Regions from separate parts of the Thiomicrorhabdus indica genome, predicted to be linked through region 1. Evidence: predicted binding sites of a transcription regulator. Region 1 holds the regulator's gene; the other holds the start of a gene.
What was found. Region 1 encodes PhoB, which activates phosphate uptake and scavenging genes when phosphate is short. Its sites were predicted from a motif close to GNNTGTCATAAAACTGTCANAT; they were not measured.
Positions count from the first base shown of each region.

Region 2: D9T12_RS01490 (UDP-2,3-diacylglucosamine diphosphatase) is a predicted target of PhoB. The motif match lies at 7,223-7,244, and genes of this name have one in related genera.

Region 1 covers NZ_CP033040.1:833,304-842,454, forward strand. Annotated here, with positions in the region: gene D9T12_RS03410 (ABC transporter permease subunit) at 1-1,916, shown strand, start outside; gene pstA (phosphate ABC transporter permease PstA) at 1,928-3,562, shown strand; gene pstB (phosphate ABC transporter ATP-binding protein PstB) at 3,612-4,442, shown strand; gene phoU (phosphate signaling complex protein PhoU) at 4,464-5,204, shown strand; gene phoB (phosphate regulon transcriptional regulator PhoB) at 5,235-5,948, shown strand; gene phoR (phosphate regulon sensor histidine kinase PhoR) at 5,955-7,232, shown strand; gene D9T12_RS03440 (inorganic phosphate transporter) at 7,394-8,965, opposite strand.
Region 2 covers NZ_CP033040.1:355,631-364,781, forward strand. Annotated here, with positions in the region: gene D9T12_RS01440 (alpha-carboxysome major shell protein CsoS1) at 1-139, shown strand, start outside; gene D9T12_RS01445 (ferritin-like domain-containing protein) at 181-726, shown strand; gene D9T12_RS01450 (4a-hydroxytetrahydrobiopterin dehydratase) at 723-989, shown strand; gene D9T12_RS01455 (hypothetical protein) at 986-1,198, shown strand; gene D9T12_RS01460 (SulP family inorganic anion transporter) at 1,590-2,906, shown strand; gene rdgB (RdgB/HAM1 family non-canonical purine NTP pyrophosphatase) at 3,006-3,626, shown strand; gene D9T12_RS01470 (BMC domain-containing protein) at 3,623-4,261, shown strand; gene D9T12_RS01475 (LysR family transcriptional regulator) at 4,410-5,363, shown strand; gene D9T12_RS01480 (SgcJ/EcaC family oxidoreductase) at 5,424-5,978, shown strand; gene D9T12_RS01485 (glycosyltransferase family 4 protein) at 6,061-7,125, opposite strand; gene D9T12_RS01490 (UDP-2,3-diacylglucosamine diphosphatase) at 7,299-8,162, shown strand; gene D9T12_RS01495 (hypothetical protein) at 8,190-8,426, shown strand; gene bioD (dethiobiotin synthase) at 8,402-9,046, opposite strand; gene D9T12_RS01505 (phosphoribosylaminoimidazolesuccinocarboxamide synthase) at 9,046-9,151, opposite strand, start outside.

The DNA.
Region 1 (9,151 bases):
AATTGCCATTAAATGGCCAGAAAGTCACCGCTTTTACCGTTATTAACGAGATGAAGAACGTCTTTGCTTATGGTTTAGAAGACGGGTCCATTCTAATTGCTCAGTATGGTTACGATGTGACTTATCCGAATGATAAGCGAGTGATTGTTCCCAAAGTGACTTACCCCTTTGGAGAGGAGCCAATGATACTTGGTTCTCAAGCGATTTCGCACTTAGCCATTCGTGAGTCAGATTCTGAAGTGCGTATTGCATGGATGGAAAAGGGAACTCAGCAGGTTCAGATTCGCCAGTACTCGAAAGTTGAGTCGATGTTAACCGATGGTATTTCACTAGAAGAGGATTCTCAGGCTTCTATGGTGGCACAGTTTGCACCAAAGTGGTTGCTGTTGGATGCCAGTGGTCGTAACTTGTATACCGTAAACGAGCTTGGGAAAACTGAATATTTTAATATCAGTGACTACAACAATCCTTTCTCGATTGAAACTGTGGATTTAATACCGGCCGGTCAAGAAGTGACAGCGCTTCGTTTCTTGTTGGGTGAATATTCAATTATGGCTGGAACCGATAAAGGTCAGGTTTTCCAATGGTTTCCTGTTCGACAGGCCGATAATACTTTCCGTTTACAGGAAATTCGTTCATTTGAGATTTCTTCGTCTCCAATTACCAATATTGCCGTTGAGAAAGGTCGAAAAGGTTTTGCAGCAGGGGATGCTCAAGGAGAATTTCACTTGTTGCATTCGACGGCACACCGCTACTTAGGTTCTGACCGGCCGGTAGAAAATCCATTAACGATGGTTGCTATGGCTCCACGTTCAAATGGTGCATTAGTCGAAACTTCAGACGGTCAATTAGTTCATTATGTGATAGAAAACGAACACCCTGATGTCTCGGTTGAGAGTTTATGGGGCAAAGTTTGGTATGAAGGTTATGAAGAGCCAAGTTTTACTTGGCAGTCATCTTCTGCGAGTAATGATTTTGAGCCTAAATTTTCTTTGATGCCGCTAACTTGGGGGACGATCAAAGCAGCGTTTTATGCCATGTTGTTTGCTGTGCCAATTGCTGTTTTAGCCGCTATTTTTACAGCGTTCTTTATGGATAAACAAACCCGTCAATGGGTAAAGCCTTCAGTTGAAATGATTGAAGCGCTGCCGACGGTAATCCTTGGTTTTCTGGCAGGTCTTTGGTTAGCACCATTCATGGAAGCAAATCTACCCGGCTTCTTTGCCATATTTATAGTCGTGCCACTAGGGATTCTAGCGTTTGGTTACGGTTGGACTCGTCTTCCGAAGAAAATTCGCCAGAAAGTGCTGACGGGCCGTCGCGCAGTCTTAATGATTCCAGTGGTAATTTTCCTAGGTTGGTTGTCTTTGCAGCTAAGTTCGCCTCTTGAAAATGCATTCTTTGGTGGTGATATGCGTAACTGGCTTACCAATGAAGCCGGCATTGATTTTGACCAACGTAACGCGATGGTTATCGGCTTTGCTATGGGGTTTGCCTTGATTCCTACGATTTTCTCTGTGGCTGAAGATGCGATATATAACGTCCCAAGCTACCTTGTTAATGGTTCTCTAGCATTAGGTGCTTCTGGTTGGCAAACCTTAGTGGGTGTTGTTCTTCCAACCGCTTCACCAGGTATTTTCTCAGCCATTATGCTCGGTTTTGGTCGTGGTGTGGGTGAGACGATGATTGTCTTGATGGCATCGGGTAACACACCATTGATGGAGGCAAATATCTTTGAAGGAATGCGTACGCTATCTGCCAACTTGGCGGTTGAAATGCCAGAGGCCGAGGTGGATAGTTCGCATTACCGAGTTCTGTTCTTAGCGGGGCTGGTTCTGTTTATTTTCACTTTCCTATTCAATACCCTTGCGGAAGTGGTTCGTCAACGTATGCGTCGTAAATACGGTTCATTGTAGGAGTGAGAGAAATGAAAGAATGGTTTAATAAAGGCGAACACTGGATTTGGATGAGTTCAGCAACCGTTGCGATTAGTGTCGTGCTGGTATTTGGTCTATTTTTTATGATTGCTTACAAAGGTTTGGTTCACTTCTGGCCGCACACGGTCTATGAATATCAGATTAAGCAAGGTGATCAAATTGCACCAATTGTCGGTGAGTTACGCGATACCAAAATAAAAGAGGTATTTAGCGATGATGGTCAGAAGTTAGAGATTCCTCAACATTTGATTAAAGTCGGGAACCGAGATATTTATGGTATTGACTTCCGTTGGATTAGTGAGGAAAACCTAGTATCAGTTGAACCAAAAGTGGTTCAAGGTGTGACTGTCGTTGAACGATATGAATATGGAAATGTTTATGGTTGGTATGAGTCTTTCAAACTAGCTGGCAAAGTATTCACTGGTGAAGCGGTTCATGAAACGCTCTTGGCGCAAGTTGCAGAAGGTAAGCGTTTACATGATGAAATTAAAACGATTGAAAAGCTCGACATCGGCGCGATTAACTACAAGCTTGAACAACTTCGTTTAGAAGAAAAACGTTTAAAAGCAGATGATGAGTGGAATGATCAAGAATCTGCTCGTTTAGAGGCTGAGCGTGCAGAGCTTCAAACTGAATTTAAGGAGCTGCAAGCGCAAACTAATGTGCTTTATGCGCAACAAAAAGAGTTGGGTGAGCTGACCATGAGTGTCAGCGGTGGCCAGCAGTTAAATATTCCTGTTAAGAATATTGTGGACTTCTGGCAGCCAAATGATATGTCCGCAAGTGAAAAGACAGGGTTCTTCTTTCACGGAATCGGACGTTTCCTAACGGAAGACCCTCGTGAAGCAAATACTGAAGGGGGTATTTTCCCTGCAATGATCGGTACCATCACCATGGTATTGATTATGACGATCTTAGTGACCCCAATGGGGGTGATTGCAGCGATTTACATGCGCGAATATGCGAAAGATGGTCCTGTATTACGTATGGTTCGCATTTCAATCAATAACTTGGCAGGGGTTCCATCGATTGTTTTCGGGATTTTCGGTCTTGGTTTCTTTGTTTACATTATAGGGGGCTCAATCGATGAGCTGTTCTATAGTTATGCTTTACCAAGTCCAACTTTCGGTTCTCCCGGTCTGTTGTGGGCATCACTGACAATGGCATTGTTAACTCTGCCAGTGGTGATTGTGTCAACTGAGGAAGGTTTGTCTCGTATTCCACGTTCATTGCGTGAGGGTGGATTGGCGCTAGGTGCAACGAAAATCGAAGTGATTTCAAAAATAGTCTTACCGATGGCATTGCCTGCAATCATGACAGGTTTGATTCTAGCAATTGCTCGTGCAGCGGGTGAGGTTGCACCATTGATGTTAGTGGGTGTAGTGAAGTTAGCTCCAGAGCTTCCTGTGGATTTAATTGCTCCATTTGTGCATTTGGATCGTAAGTTCATGCACCTTGGTTTCCATATCTATGATGTTGGTTTCCAAAGTCCAAACGTTGAGGCTTCTCAGCCATTGGTTTACGCCACATCATTGCTGTTAGTCCTGATTATCGTCGGTTTGAACTTAGGGGCTATCAGTATTCGTAACCGACTACGTGAAAAATATAAAGCTTTAGAGCATTAAGCCTTAGGCGTTTTAACTGCGAAAAAAGAATTTACATAGGTATTTAAAAATGAATGAACAAACTATTAGTATTTCAGCGGCCAAAGGCGTACCTCAAGGCTTAGAAAAACTTTCATTGGAAAATGAAAAAATTGCGATTCAGGTAAAAGACTGGAACCTCTATTATGGTTCTAAGCAAGCCCTTAATGGCGTAACAATGGATCTTCCTGAAAACCGTGTCACAGCGTTTATTGGTCCATCGGGTTGTGGTAAATCGACTTTGCTGCGCTGCTTTAACCGAATGAATGATTTGATCGATATTGTAAGCGTTGAAGGTGAAATGACACTTCATGGTGATGATATGTATGCCAAAGATATGGATGTGGCAGCATTACGGCGTCGAGTGGGAATGGTTTTCCAAAAACCGAATCCATTCCCAAAATCGATCTATGAAAATGTTTGTTACGGGTTACGTTTACAAGGAATCACTGATAAAACCGTTTTGGATGAGTCGGTTGAATGGGCCTTAAAAGGCGCAGGCCTTTGGGAAGAGGTTAAGGACCGTCTTAACGAGAATGCACTTGGTATGTCGGGTGGTCAACAACAGCGTTTATGTATCGCTCGTGCGATTGCGATAAAACCAGAAGTTCTGTTGCTGGATGAACCAACTTCAGCCTTGGATCCAATCTCAACACTTGCAATTGAAGAGCTGATTTTTGAGTTGAAAAAAGATTTTACGATTTTGATTGTAACGCACAATATGCAACAGGCTGCGCGTGTTTCAGACTATACGGCCTTTATGTATATGGGGGATTTGATTGAATATACCGATACGGATTCATTATTCACCAACCCACAAGTTAAACGTACTGAAGATTATATTACTGGCCGTTACGGTTAATGAAATAAAGAGGATTAAAGCATGGAACGTGAAGAATTTAGCACGCATATCTCAGAGCAATTGAACCGTAACATTGAAGCTTTATTCAATGAAGTGGCCAGAATGGGAGGGCTAGTTGAGAGCCAATTGACAAATTTGCGTCAAGCCTTGGAAACAGGAAACATTGATTTAGCCAAAGAGGCTTTAGCGACTGATGAGTTAATTAATCAGGAAGAGATGGAAATTGATCGCCTGAGTGCTGCGGTACTTGCTCGACAGCAACCTACGGCATCGGATTTGCGCTTGATTGTTATGGCAATTCGTGTGGCGGTAGATTTAGAGCGCATGGGTGATGAAGCGGTTAAAATTGCTAAGCTAGCGATTCATCAATGTGAAGAGGAAGTCGGCTGTACTCGTTTACCTTGTTATAACGAGCTTTGTACATTGATGCAGTCTGGAGAAAAAATGATTCAGAAAACACTGAACGGTTTTTCACGTTTAGATATTTCAGACGTTCTTTGGGTTTATCAGGAAGAAGAACGTATGGACATGGTTTTAGCGGATGCATTAGTAACCGTACGTTCAAAATTGGCATCGGAGACGGATTTATCTCAAATTGATGTGTTAACAGATATGTTTATGTCTATTCGTGCAGCTGAGCGTGTGACGGATCATGCTTTGAATGTTGCTGAAAGTGTCGTATATTTAGTCAAAGGTATCGATATTCGTAAGATGGGTGAAGAAGAAATTGCCAAGCTTATTGAAGATGACAAGAACTCCTAGAGATAATCATTCGTTCCAAAAGGAAAAATTTTGAGTCAACAAACGACCAAGCCTCTAATATTAGTGGTCGAAGATGAGGCGGCTATTCGGGATATGCTGAAATTTACTCTGGATTCGTCAGGGTATAAGGTAATTGAAGCATCCAATGCTGAAGAAGGTATGCGTTTGGCTGAAGAGTCACAACCGGACTTAATTCTGCTTGATTGGATGTTGCCTGGAATTTCAGGTGTGACTATGGCGAAGACCTTGCGCCAGAAGTCTTTTGGTAAAACGATTCCTATAATTATGTTGACGGCTCGTGGTGAAGAGGAAGCTCAGGTTCAAGGCTTTGAATCAGGCGCAGACGACTATGTCGTCAAGCCTTTCTCACCTCGAGCCTTGACGGCTCGAATCAAAGCGTTGTTACGTCGTCAAACGGATGATAGTTCGCAAAGCAGTGATCAAATTATTGCGGGTCGAATGCGTTTGGATACCGTCAGCCATCGTTTTTATATTGATGATGCGGAAGTCAAAGTTGGGCCAACGGAGTTTAAGTTAATTCTGTTTTTTCTATCGCATTCAAACCGAGTTTTTACGCGTTCGCAACTGCTTGACCAGGTTTGGGGTGTCAATGTCGTCGTGGAAGAACGTACCGTTGATGTGCATATTCGACGACTTCGAAAAATCTTAGAGCCTTTAGGAGTTTCTAACTATATTCAGACGATTCGTGGCTCTGGTTACCGTTTTTCGGTAGTGGAGGGTTGATCGAATTTGTTAAGTGCTGGTGTTAAACGTGAACTCACTTGGATAATCACCTTTATATGGGCCTTATTGTTTATAGGGTGGTTAATCGAGTGTTTTATTGGTCCTGCGATAGTATTCGTCGTGTTTTATATCGGTCGTCAACTATGGTCGACTTACAAATTTGAACAATGGATGAAAGGTGAGGGTGAAGTTAATCACCCCCCGGTTTCTGGTTTTTGGAGCGAGGTGTCCTACCAAGTTTCCAAAAAACAACGTGCTCTAGAAAAGCATGCCGATTTATATCTTTACAAATCTGAGCAGTTTAAAGCTGCTTCTATGTTGATTCCAAGTGCGATTGTTTCACTGGATAGTGAAAATCATATTGAGTGGTTCAATGATCCTTCAAAAAAAATTCTTGGGCTGAGACGTTTAGATGTTGGAAGGCGGATTGAAGGCATTCTTCGTCAACCTGAATTTTTAAGGTATCTTCAAACAGAATTATTTGAAAACACGATTAAGTTGAGTTTGCAGCATGGCCGCATTTATGAAATTCGTGTCATTGAATATTTTGAAGATCATAAACTTATTATTGCGCAAGACATCACTGAACTTTACCAGTTGGCGCAGATTCGTCGAGATTTTGTGGCAAATGCTTCTCATGAATTACGCACGCCGCTTACGGTTTTACACGGTTACCTTGAGTTGATGCAAGAGATGGCTGATGAGCCAACTTGGCAACAACCGCTGGAGCATATGCATAATCAAACTGTACGCATGAGAACCATTATTGAAGATTTGTTGACCTTATCCACAATGGAAGCGGACTCCATTACCGCTGAAATTCAGTCGGTGGATGTGCCGGCCATTTTAAAAAGGCTTCAGCCTGAGGTTGCGCAATTAACGGATGGTCGTCATCACTTTGAATTTGAGATTGATGAAGGTTTGAAAATTCAAGGTTACCAAGAACCTTTAAAAAGTCTGTTTATGAATTTGCTTTCCAATGCGGTGCGCTATTCACCGGATGGCGGTAAGATTGTTGTTAAATGGCAACGTACTCGCAAAGGTGCAAGTTTTAGTGTCAAGGACCAAGGTATCGGTGTAAGTGCTGAACATATTCCTCGTTTAACTGAACGTTTTTATCGCGTTGATAAAGATCGATCTCGGGTAACAGGTGGCACAGGGCTTGGGCTTGCAATTGTGAAGCATGTGTTAGAAAAACATGATTCCCGATTACAGATTAAGAGTAACTATGGCAGAGGCAGTACTTTTAGTTGTACCTTTCCGTTAAATCGAATTTCCGAATAAGATTTTCGTACTTAATCCTATTTTGAATTTTGTACCGGCCGGTAAGGTTTGTTCGGTTTTATATTTTGAAACACTGGCGAACCGGATAACCAAACAAAAACGGCCGGTTAAGAAAACTTAACCGGCCGGTAAATAACTTTGGTTTTGTAGCTAGAAATACTTTACGGAAGCATCATGCCGCGAATGGCAAAGAAGATAATCGCCGCCAAAATGGCCGAGGCTGGAACCGTAATCACCCAGGCTGCCACAATCTTTAAAAATGCAGAACGCTTGACCAATTCTTTTTGGTAAACCTTGTTCAATGATTTACGCTCTTTCTTCGACAGTTCAATTTCGGCTTTTTTCTCTTTCAATTGCGCCAACATGTATTTCTTTTCATCTAAAGAGGCTTTTGAGAAGCGGTTAATAAACTCGTTCACTTCGTGTTCATCTGCACCCTGATGATGTTCTTTGATTTCCTCTATGGCTTTTGCATAGTTACGTTTTAGGTATTCACGTAAGAAGCCGACCCCAAAAATCCCACCAACGGCAATATGGGTAGAGCTTACTGGCAGCCCTAGTTGAGAAGCGACGATGACGGTAATCGCTGCGGCCATAGCAATGGAAAATGCTCGCATTTGGTCAAGTTCGGTAATTTCTGAACCTACTGTACGAATCAGTTTTGGTCCAAAAAGAAGAAGCCCAAGTGAAATACCTATGGCACCAATTACCATAATCCAGATTGGAATTTCGGCTTTGCCGTGAATTTCATTACTTTGTAATGCATCATGAATTGCTGCTAAAGGTCCAACGGCGTTGGCGACATCGTTTGCGCCGTGTGCAAAGCTTAATAATGCCGCAGCAAAGATTAACGGAATGGTAAACAAGGTGTTGATATTGGCTTTGGTACTTTGCATTTTCGCCGCTTGACGAGCAATCATCGGTTTGACACTTAAATAAACGATTGTGGCTATGGCTAAACCGACCAAAAGAGCTGTCATGAAATCGGGTTTCCAAACTTTCTTCAAACCTTTTAAAATTAGGTAGGTTGAGAAGGCCCAAGCCATAATGGCAATCAATAGTGGCACAGTTTTTTTAGCGGCTTCGACCATGTCCTCTTTATAGGTGATGGATCGCTTAATCCACATGAGGAAACCGGCGGCAATCATCCCTCCAATGACAGGCGATATAATCCAACTAGCGGCAATTGCCCCCATTTTGTCCCAGTTAGCAATACTCCAACCAGCGGCTGCGATGCCCGCTCCCAAAACCCCTCCAACAATTGAGTGCGTTGTTGAGACAGGAGCACCTAGCGCCGTGGCTAAGTTTAGCCAGAGAGCCCCAGCGAGCAAGGCGGCCATCATTAGCCAAATAAAGGTTTGTGGATCGCCAACCATTGCTGGATCAATGATGCCTTTTTTGATGGTGCTCACAACTTCACCACCGGCAATCAAGGCACCTGCCGATTCAAAAATAGCAGCCAGTATGATTGCGCCAGTTAGAGTCAGTGCCTTTGAGCCAACTGCAGGACCTACATTGTTGGCAACGTCATTTGCACCAATGTTAAGAGCCATATAGCCGCCAATCATGGCTGCTACAACAAGTTCAACGCTAACCGTGCCGGTTCCAATATTAATATTCGACGTGAATAGTAAGATTAAGACGATAAACAACATCGCCGTGCCAAACCGGAACATCTCTTTTCGACCTCTGGATGTGGCGTTTTCAAGCTCATTAATGTCTTTTAATTCCATTTTGATACTCTCATTTTCACTGACTCTGTCTTACCAAGTCGAATCCTTTCCGGACTAAGTTGCTTGGCCTATTTTTACCGGCATTTTATAGAAATCCATTGGGTTTTGAGCCAAATGTTGCAGTTTTTTTACTCTGGCGCAAGTTACAAAGAGTTTTTGGTGTTTAGTCTATTGAAATATAAAGAA
Region 2 (9,151 bases), 480 kb from region 1:
TGCAGCAGTTCGCGCTGGTGCTGATGCTTGTGAACGTGTTGGTGACGGCCTTGTTGCTGCTCACATCATTGCACGTCCTCACAAAGAAGTTGAGCCGGCTCTAGAAACAGGTAATACTGGTTCTGCGAAACGTCTATAAGTTTAAGGGCTTCGGCCCTTTTCTGAGCCAAGGAGATAATGATGCGTTATCAACCTAATATGCAAGGCAATGTTATGCCAGGTGCAGCAGCTTATCCTCAATTTGAACAACCTCAGACAGCTCCAAATACTCAAATTTTGGGCTATCTTGGTCGTGCATTGAGTTTAGAGTTCTCTGCTGGACAACATTATCTGGCTCAGGCTTCTTTATCTAAGTTCCGTAATGAAATGCAATTTGCTGAAAGTTTTGTGACTTTAGCAAATGAAGAATTTCAACATGCGAACCTCATTACAGACCGTATGGTGTCACAAGGCGCTTTACCGGCCGGTAGCATTCTTAGTCCTGCTACACCAGCAAACAATGTCATTGAAGCCTTACGAACTTGTGAAGCTCGTGAACTTGCGCTTATCCAACTTTATGGTGAAGCTAGCAATTACACAATGAATGTTGGTGCAACAGAAGACCATGCTCTGTTTTCTCGTCTTCTTGAAGAAGAACAGTCTCAATTAGTACGAGTACAAGGCTGGTTAGAAGAGTACTACCAAAACCTTGCGAATAATCCGGTACCTCAGCGGAGTTTCGTATGAGCCCTGCTTGGAAGCAAAAGGATAAACAAGGAACTCTAGAGGCCAAATTTTTATTTGACTCTTATGATGTTCTACGTGATTTTTTGGATGATGTTGCAGATGTCGCTGAAGAGGTCGGACATCACCCAAACCTTAGCTTTGGACGTGAACACGTCTCTGTAATTATTTATGCACAAGGTGAATCGCTTGGCGATACTGATTTTGCATTAGCAAATGGTATTGATGAAGCATTCGAAAAAGTGAATGAGGGGACTTCCGCATGAGTGAAAATTCATCGGCAAACGGTCAAATTCCAGATGCTTTAAAAGCAGACTCTGCTTCGGCAAAGCCTGCTGTTAAAAAAACACCTGCTCGTAAGCCGGCGGCGAAAAAGCCTCAGGTTTCGACAGTTGCTAAAAAAGCAGCTGAGAAAGAGACACACATTGCGGACAAGATTAAGGCGTTACCAAGACGTCGAGTCTGGCCAGATTAATTCAGGCTTAGTAACTGAATTTTTATAAAGGGGGATATGTTTTACATATTCCCTTTTTTTTAATCGACAGATTAACTTTATGGGTATATTTTTGTATTTATAAAATTAATCTGTGTATCAAATCAATGGCCATCTATAAATAAATAGAAACTGTCTATGGGTTTGAGTTGTTTTATCAATTTCACATTTGGTAACAAAGTGAATAGGATAGCGCGCTATTAATTTAAATCTAAAGTGACTGTCTTAAGAGCAGAGCAGCCACTTTGTTGATGTGTTTAGCCACAAGCTGGATAACAGAAACGTAATTTGCTCTCAGGTTAAGCCTATTCCTGAGTCAACATGACTAAGAAGCAATTCAAATGAATTGCCATTACGAAGGTGTAATAAAACTATGGCACAAGAAAATACAAATACATCAAACTCAGAAATGACTGATTCAGGTTCTGCTGCATTCCGCTCAGAATATGCAGTCAGAGATGTTCAGGCTGGTGTAATTACTGCAACTATGGCAATTCCTCTTTCTATTGGTATTGCTATGATGTCTGATTATCCAATTCAGGTAGGTCTTGCAACGGTTGCATTCGCCTCTTTTATTGGTTTCTTATTTGCATGGTTCCGTCCAGGAAACTTTATTGGTGCACCGGGTATAGCAGCAGGTCTTGCTCCTATTCTAGCAATGGGTGTTGCCACATTTGGTATCGAAAATATGGCGTTCATAATTTTTATGACCGCAACGTTTCAAGCCTTAATATGGAAATTTAATTGGCAAAGATATTTGCTCATGGCTGTACCTGGATACCTAGTTGAAGGTCTTTTGGCTGGTATTGGTTTAAAAATTGCACTTAAGTTCCTACCGTTTTTGTGGATGCTTCCAGTTGGTGTTGCTGCAGGGGAAGAGTTTTGGTCAGACGGACGTGTTCACGTTGTGATCTTATCGGTGATTGGTGCGGCAATGTTTTTAATACTGTTTAAAAAATTTAAAGACACAAAACCTGCACTACCGTACTTTGCATTGATTGTTTTTGGAATCATTGCTGCAATGTTTATTGATGTCAAAATGCTGAAAGTTGATGATGTGGATTTTAATATTGGTTTACCAATTCCAAGCTTTGATTCAGCATGGCTATGGATTTATGCCATCTTCTTCTCATTGATGTTAGCGGTGGTTGATGTCATTGAGCAGGTGATGTCGAATGCAGCAATTGAAAAAATTGATCCATTGAAGCGTCCGTGTAATTCGAATAATTCACTTCTTTCGATTTGGGTTTCAAACATGGGGTCATCTTTCTTTGGGGGTATGACAAACCTTGATGGACTTGCCAAGTCGTCAACGAACCGTTTGGCGGGTGCTTACACTAAGTTATCTGTGTTGGTAATCGGTCTACTGATCACATTCTTTGTGTTCAATGTTCAGTATCTGGATCATCTGCCATACTTTGCGTTGGCGATTATTATGACATTTGTTGGTATTAAGATGGTGCTTGGTGTATTACACACCGCAAAACACGGTCCTTATGCAATGTTACTGGCAACTCTTTGTGGATTGTTAGTATTTAAAGTCGGTATTTTTGAAGGGTTGATTATTACTTTAGTTATTCATGCAGTAATTTATTACGTAATCTTTAAGAATGTCGAGAGTATGCAAACAGGAACCATTGTTCGTCAATATTTCCAAAAGTTCAAAGAAGACGAAAAAGAAATCAACTGAGTGTCGTTTTCTTTTAGAATAACCGGCCGGTAAATGTGTGCATGAAACAATTTACCGGCCGGTAAACTCTGTATTTTTTAAATAGGTTTTAAATATTTCATGGATTCAATTGTTGTTGCAACAGGAAACCCGCATAAGATAAAAGAGCTTATGCCTTTGCTTTCGCCTCTGGCAAAGCAGTTTCATTTGCAAACCGATTTTTTCTGCGACGAAGCTGTTGAAGACGGTGAAACCTATTTGGAAAATGCATTAAAAAAAGCTCGATTTGCGAGTGCTAAAACAGGATTGCCTGCGATTGCGGATGACTCTGGTTTATCGATTGATTATTTAATGGGTGAACCTGGTATTTATTCTGCGCGTTTTGCAGATAAAGCTGGTAACGCGAAACCAAGTGAAGCGGAAAACCGTCAAAAAGTGTTACAAGCTTTACAGGGAGTTCCTTACTCGCATCGAAAAGCACACTATTACTGTGCAATCGTATTAGTTCGTCACCCTAAAGATCCTGCGCCGATTGTCGGTTATGGTCGATGGGATGGCGAAATCTTAATGGAAGAACGCACGACTTACGGAATTGGTTATGATTCCCTGTTTTGGGATAGAGATCGGTTCCGAGTCGCTGCGGACATTCCACTTGAAGTCAAAAATAAAATTAGTGCTCGCGCACAAGCTGCCAACGCTGTTGTTGAGCAGTGGTTAGCGGAAAAGGCAAGAAAGGCATGATTGAATTACGTACCTGGGTATTTATTGATTCCCTACAACCGCAGTTAGCATCCTATATGGGGACTGCGTCTTTAGGGTTTCTTCCTGTACCTGGTGATTCCTGTTTATGGGTCGAAGTTGCCCCAGGTATGGCTGTACATCGTCTATCGGATATTGCCCTTAAAGCATCGAATGTTCACTTGGGCCAGCAGATTGTAGAGCGTTCATATGGTTCTATTTTTGTTCATCATCGTGTTCAAAGTGATGTGCTTGAATCAGGTGATCATATGCTACGTTATATGAATACAGAACATTCAACGCGTCAGCCATGTAAATTGATGTGGCATGAAATCATTCGTTCTATTACTCCTGATCATGCAACTTTGATTAACCGTGATAACCGTCGAGGCTCAATGATGCTTCCTGGCCAATCCATGTTGATTATGGAAACTGAACCGGCCGGTTATATTATTTTGGCGGCAAACGAAGCGGAAAAAGCTGCCAACATTACTTTGATTGAAGCGCGTGCGGTAGGTGCTTATGGTCGTTTGATTATGGCAGGTAAGGAAGCGGATGTTGAAGAAGCCGCTCGTGCAGCGACTGCAGCGCTTACACGGTTGAATGGTAATGGCGGTGGTTGCCAAGACATAATGTAAATTTAGCTAAGTTTTGCCGGCCGGTAGAATCTGAGCTTAGTTTTTAATGAGTTAATTGGTTTCTCTATTTGAACTATTTCAATTAGAGATTAAAATCTATAATTCATATTGATTACAACTAAGTGATTACTTAGACAAGGAGCGACCTATGAGTCGACTACCGGATGGAAATTCTAATAGCCATTTTCTTCTGCGCCATGCCTCTTTAAGACAGATTCAAATTTTTGAAGCAGTTTCACGGCATCTGAGTTTTACCAGAGCTGCACAAGAATTGTTTCTGACACAGCCAACGGTTTCAGCTCAGGTCAAAAGTTTTGCCGAAGCGATAGATTTACCCCTATATGAGCAAGTTGGGCGTAATATTTATTTGACTGAGGTCGGTGAGAAGGTCGCTGCTAGCTGTCGTGAAATTATCGACCGTCTATCCAACCTTGAAATTATGTTGGATGATTACAAAGGTCTTAAACGGGGCCGCTTGAGAGTTGCGGTTGTGACGACTGCGAAATATTTCACGCCAAAAGCCTTAGGTGAGTTTTCGAAGCGACACGAAGATATAGACTTAAACTTGAAGATTACAAATCGTGAAAACCTGTTTAAGCGAATCGAGCAAAACTTGGATGACCTTTATATTATTGGTCAGGTTCCGCGAAATAGTTCGGATTTGGAAGTTGTCCCGTTTCTTCCTAATCCATTGGTGATTATTGCCAATCATACCCATGAGCTAGCGGGTCAAAAAGTGAGCCTTCAGCGTTTGGCAAAAGAACCTTTTATCATGCGTGAAGAAGGTTCGGGGATTCGTTCCGCGGTTGAATCGGTATTTTCTGAGCAGGGCTTAAGTATCAATGAGCGTTTGACAATGGAAACCAATGAAGCGATTAAACATTGTGTGATTGGTGATTTGGGCGTTGCATGTGTCTCGCAGTTGGCGCTGTCAAAGGAAGAACGACTAAACGGTCCGATTATAGAATTAGATGTAGAAGGTTTTCCGGTGCAAAAGCAATGGAATATCGTCTATCCAAAAGGTAAAGAGTTATCAGTCTTAGCCAATGAATTTTTAGAGTTCTTGAAAGGCTGTGGTGAAAGCTATGTTCATGGTTATTAAGATTAGTTGAGTATTCAGCTGTAGTGAACACAAAATTTAAAATTGAGAAAGAGAAGTACAATGAAAAACGGTCGTACAATCAGTGGAACAGTTGGAATTGAATGGGATGTTAACCCACGAGTAAGTGTTGGCAGCAGTCTAGGAAATCGTGGTTTAAAGGAAACACCGGTTACGGTTCGTAACCATGGAGCGCCAATCGACACTCCTACTGCAAACGAATCTTGTGCCTGTGCACCTTCTTCTGAGCGTTTAGCGCAAGAACTTTTTGAACGTTGGAACATGGCGTTGCAAACGGGTGACCAAAATGCCGTTGCCCAATTGTATTGGGAAGATGCTGTGCTGTTACCAACGGTTTCAAACGTTCCTCGTGTTAACCACGAAGAAATCGCTGATTACTTTCACCATTTCCTACAATCAAAACCTTATGGAAAGGTGGTTTCTCGTAACTTGAAACAAGGCTGCAACAAATTGACTGATGCCGGTGTTTATGAATTTAAGGTTGTAAAAGATGGCAAGCCTCAAGTGGTTCCAGCTCGTTACACCTTTGTATATGAATTCCGTAATGGCGAATGGAAAATCTCTCATCACCACTCGTCAATGATGCCTGAAAAATAATTCAAAATTATCATCATAATGAAAACGGCTTCTAAGTTTGTCTTAAGAAGCCGTTTTTGTATTCAGGATGTATTGGATAAGATTACGAGCTTTCAATCGCTCGAGAGTTTGTTCTGAGCATGTTGGATTCCGTTGCAGCATTAATCAGTGCTAGGTTATGCAAAAACTGTTCACAAGCTGAATCCCATGTGAATTGTGGAATTGTTCGTTCCAAATGAGTGCCCTTCAATAGTAAGGCTCGATGAATAGCCTTTTCTAAATCGTTATCCAGTGCACCATTTAACCCTTCGGTTATGATATCTTTCGGCCCTGTGACAGGGTAGGCGGCTACCGGTGTTCCACAGGCAATCGCTTCAATGTTTACCACGCCAAATGTGTCCGTCAGAGAAGGAAAAACCATCACGTCCGCAGATGCATAAAAACTTGCTAATTCTTTACCGGTTTTTGCTCCAACAAACTCTACTTCAGGGTAGCTCTTTTTTAGCGCTTCCAGCTCAGGGCCTTTGCCCACAATGACTTTTGAACCTTTGAGTGGTATGTCTAGAAAAGCACGTATGTTTTTTTCTGCAGCGATGCGACCAACATATAAATATATTGGTTTAGCAAATCTCATAGGCTGTGCTTGGTTTGGGTTAAAAGTTTCTCGGTTGACCCCGCGGGACATCACTGTTAATTCTTGAAAACCTTTATCCTCGAGTTCTTGTTTAATGGAAGGTGCGGGTACAAATGTTTTTGTTGCCGGCCGGTGAAATCTTTTTAGGAGGTTATAACCCCAGGATTCTGGAATCCATTTGGCTCTTTTATGGACATACTCTGGAAACTTTGTGTGATAACCAGTGGTGAACGGCCAATTAAACTTTTGAGCAAGTTGTCTGACACGCCAACCTAGAGGGCCTTCTGTTGCGATATGAATCGCATCTGGTTGGAAATTTAAGAGACGCTCTTCTAGGTGTGGCGCACGCCAGACTAACGATATTTCTTTATAAAAAGGCATGGGAATTGTCGAATAATTTTGGGGTTGAATAACATCCACTTCAATGCCTTGATGGCGTGCTAAGTCCACCAAGTGAGTAAGTGTCGTCACAACCCCGTTGACTTGCGGGTGCCAAGCATCCGTTACCAGTACTAGTCGAGAAATCTTTGCCATATCTTATACCGATAATAAGTAAAAGAACTTATTTTATTCTGTCTTTATGAAGGAGAGTTGAAAGCTATATGACTTTTCAGGGGTTAAAAGGACTTGGAAGTGTCAACAAAGTGTCATAAATCGCTCGTATTCACTTTTTAAACTTGGTAAAAAATTTATAAGTGATTACAACTATGTCGAAGACTTCTAATGTGAATGCATTACCCTCTGATTCCTCATTCTTTCCTGACTGGATGAATAATCTGACTGAAGATGAGTTTATTCTTGCTGAGAATAATCAAACGATTAATCAATATCGGACGATCTTTATTTCGGATACTCATCTTGGATCGAAAGGAGCGAAAGCAGATCATTTATCGCATTTTTTAAAGTTTAATGATTGTGAAAAGTTATATTTAGTAGGCGATATTATTGATGGTTGGCGTTTGAAAAAGCGAATGTTTTGGCCACAAGCACACACCAATGTGATTCGTCGTATTTTGACAAAATCGAAACGCGGCACGGATGTGGTTTACGTGACAGGAAATCACGATGATTTTCTTCGCCGCTATTCAGGCATTGAGTTTGGCAATATTGATTTATGTGATGAGGCTGAATTTGTTGGGCTTAATGGCCAGAAGTTGTTAGTGGTTCATGGTGATAAATATGACAGTGTGATTCAAACACAAAAATGGCTTGCGGTGTTAGGTGACTGGAGTTACGAAACCTTGGTGATTTTGAATCGTTACTATAATTGGGTGCGTAAAAAGTTGGGGATGAACTATTGGTCGTTGTCTTCTTTTCTCAAGCAGAAGGTGAAATCCGCGGTTTCCTTTATCACCGCTTATGAAGAAGCTGTGGTCAAAGACTGCCGAAAACAAGGTTATCAAGGGGTCATTTGTGGCCATATCCATCATCCTGAAATTCGTGAAATCGAAGGTGTTGATTACTTCAATTGTGGTGACTGGGTGGAGTCTTGTACCGCCATTGTTGAAACTTTGGAGGGGGAAATTAAGCTTCTGAAATGGGTAGAGATAGATCACGAAAATAATAGATAATGCTCCTGAACTGATAGGAGATGAGTTATGTGTATTTTTATTGCCGCTTTAATGTTGATTGTTTTGTATGCGTTTATGGGGCAGGTGGATAGTTTGCAATTGGTTGAAGTTGCCGGAAATGATTCTTTGGTGATTGCCCAAGGCTGGGAGATGGTTTCCCCATTATGGGCATTGCTGGCATTTGTATTTTTGGCAGGCGCTTTAACGGTTTTATTGGTAATGAAACTAATACCGGCCGGTCAAGAATCGAATTCACAGGAGTAAATGGGGGTCTCAGTCCATTTCTCTAAGTCTTTAGCAAAACCAAAGCTGTCTTGGTTGACTTGATTGACTACAATCGCGTGTAATTTTAATCCTGCACTTTCAATTGCTTCGATACTAAGTAAAGCATGATTCAAGCAGCCGAGCTTGTCAGCAACGATTAAAATCACCGGCAGGTTTAAAGCTGTTGCCAAATCTCGATTTTGACCGTCTGTACAAAGCGGTGATAAGAATCCACCGGCCCCTTCAACCAAAGCAAAGTTTTGATTAGGTGTTTGGCAGGCAGCAAACAAGTCTTTTATCGTAACCACCACATTCGCCATTTCCAAAGCACTTTGTGGTGAGAGTGCCGGTTCAAATTGGTAGGGGCAAATAACTTCTAAGCTCTCTTGTGATTGTGCACCTTTTTGCAATTGCAAAGCGTCCTCACTTAATAAGCTTCCATCGGTTTGCACGATGCAACCAGAGGCAATTGGTTTACGAGGAGAAATTTTTAAGCCATGTGCAGTGAATTGTTGTGCAATTTTGGCTGCGACAAAGGTTTTTCCCACATCCGTATCGGTTCCGGTTACAAAAAAACCGGTATGAGGACCGGCTTTTAATTCGCTAATTGGATGGTGCATTAGAGATTTTCCGTCAAGCGCGCTTGCGCTTCTTGGTATTTCTGCAGTGTATTGCTTACCACTTCTTCAGGCAGTTCAGGTGCATTGTTAGGGTTGCGATCCCAG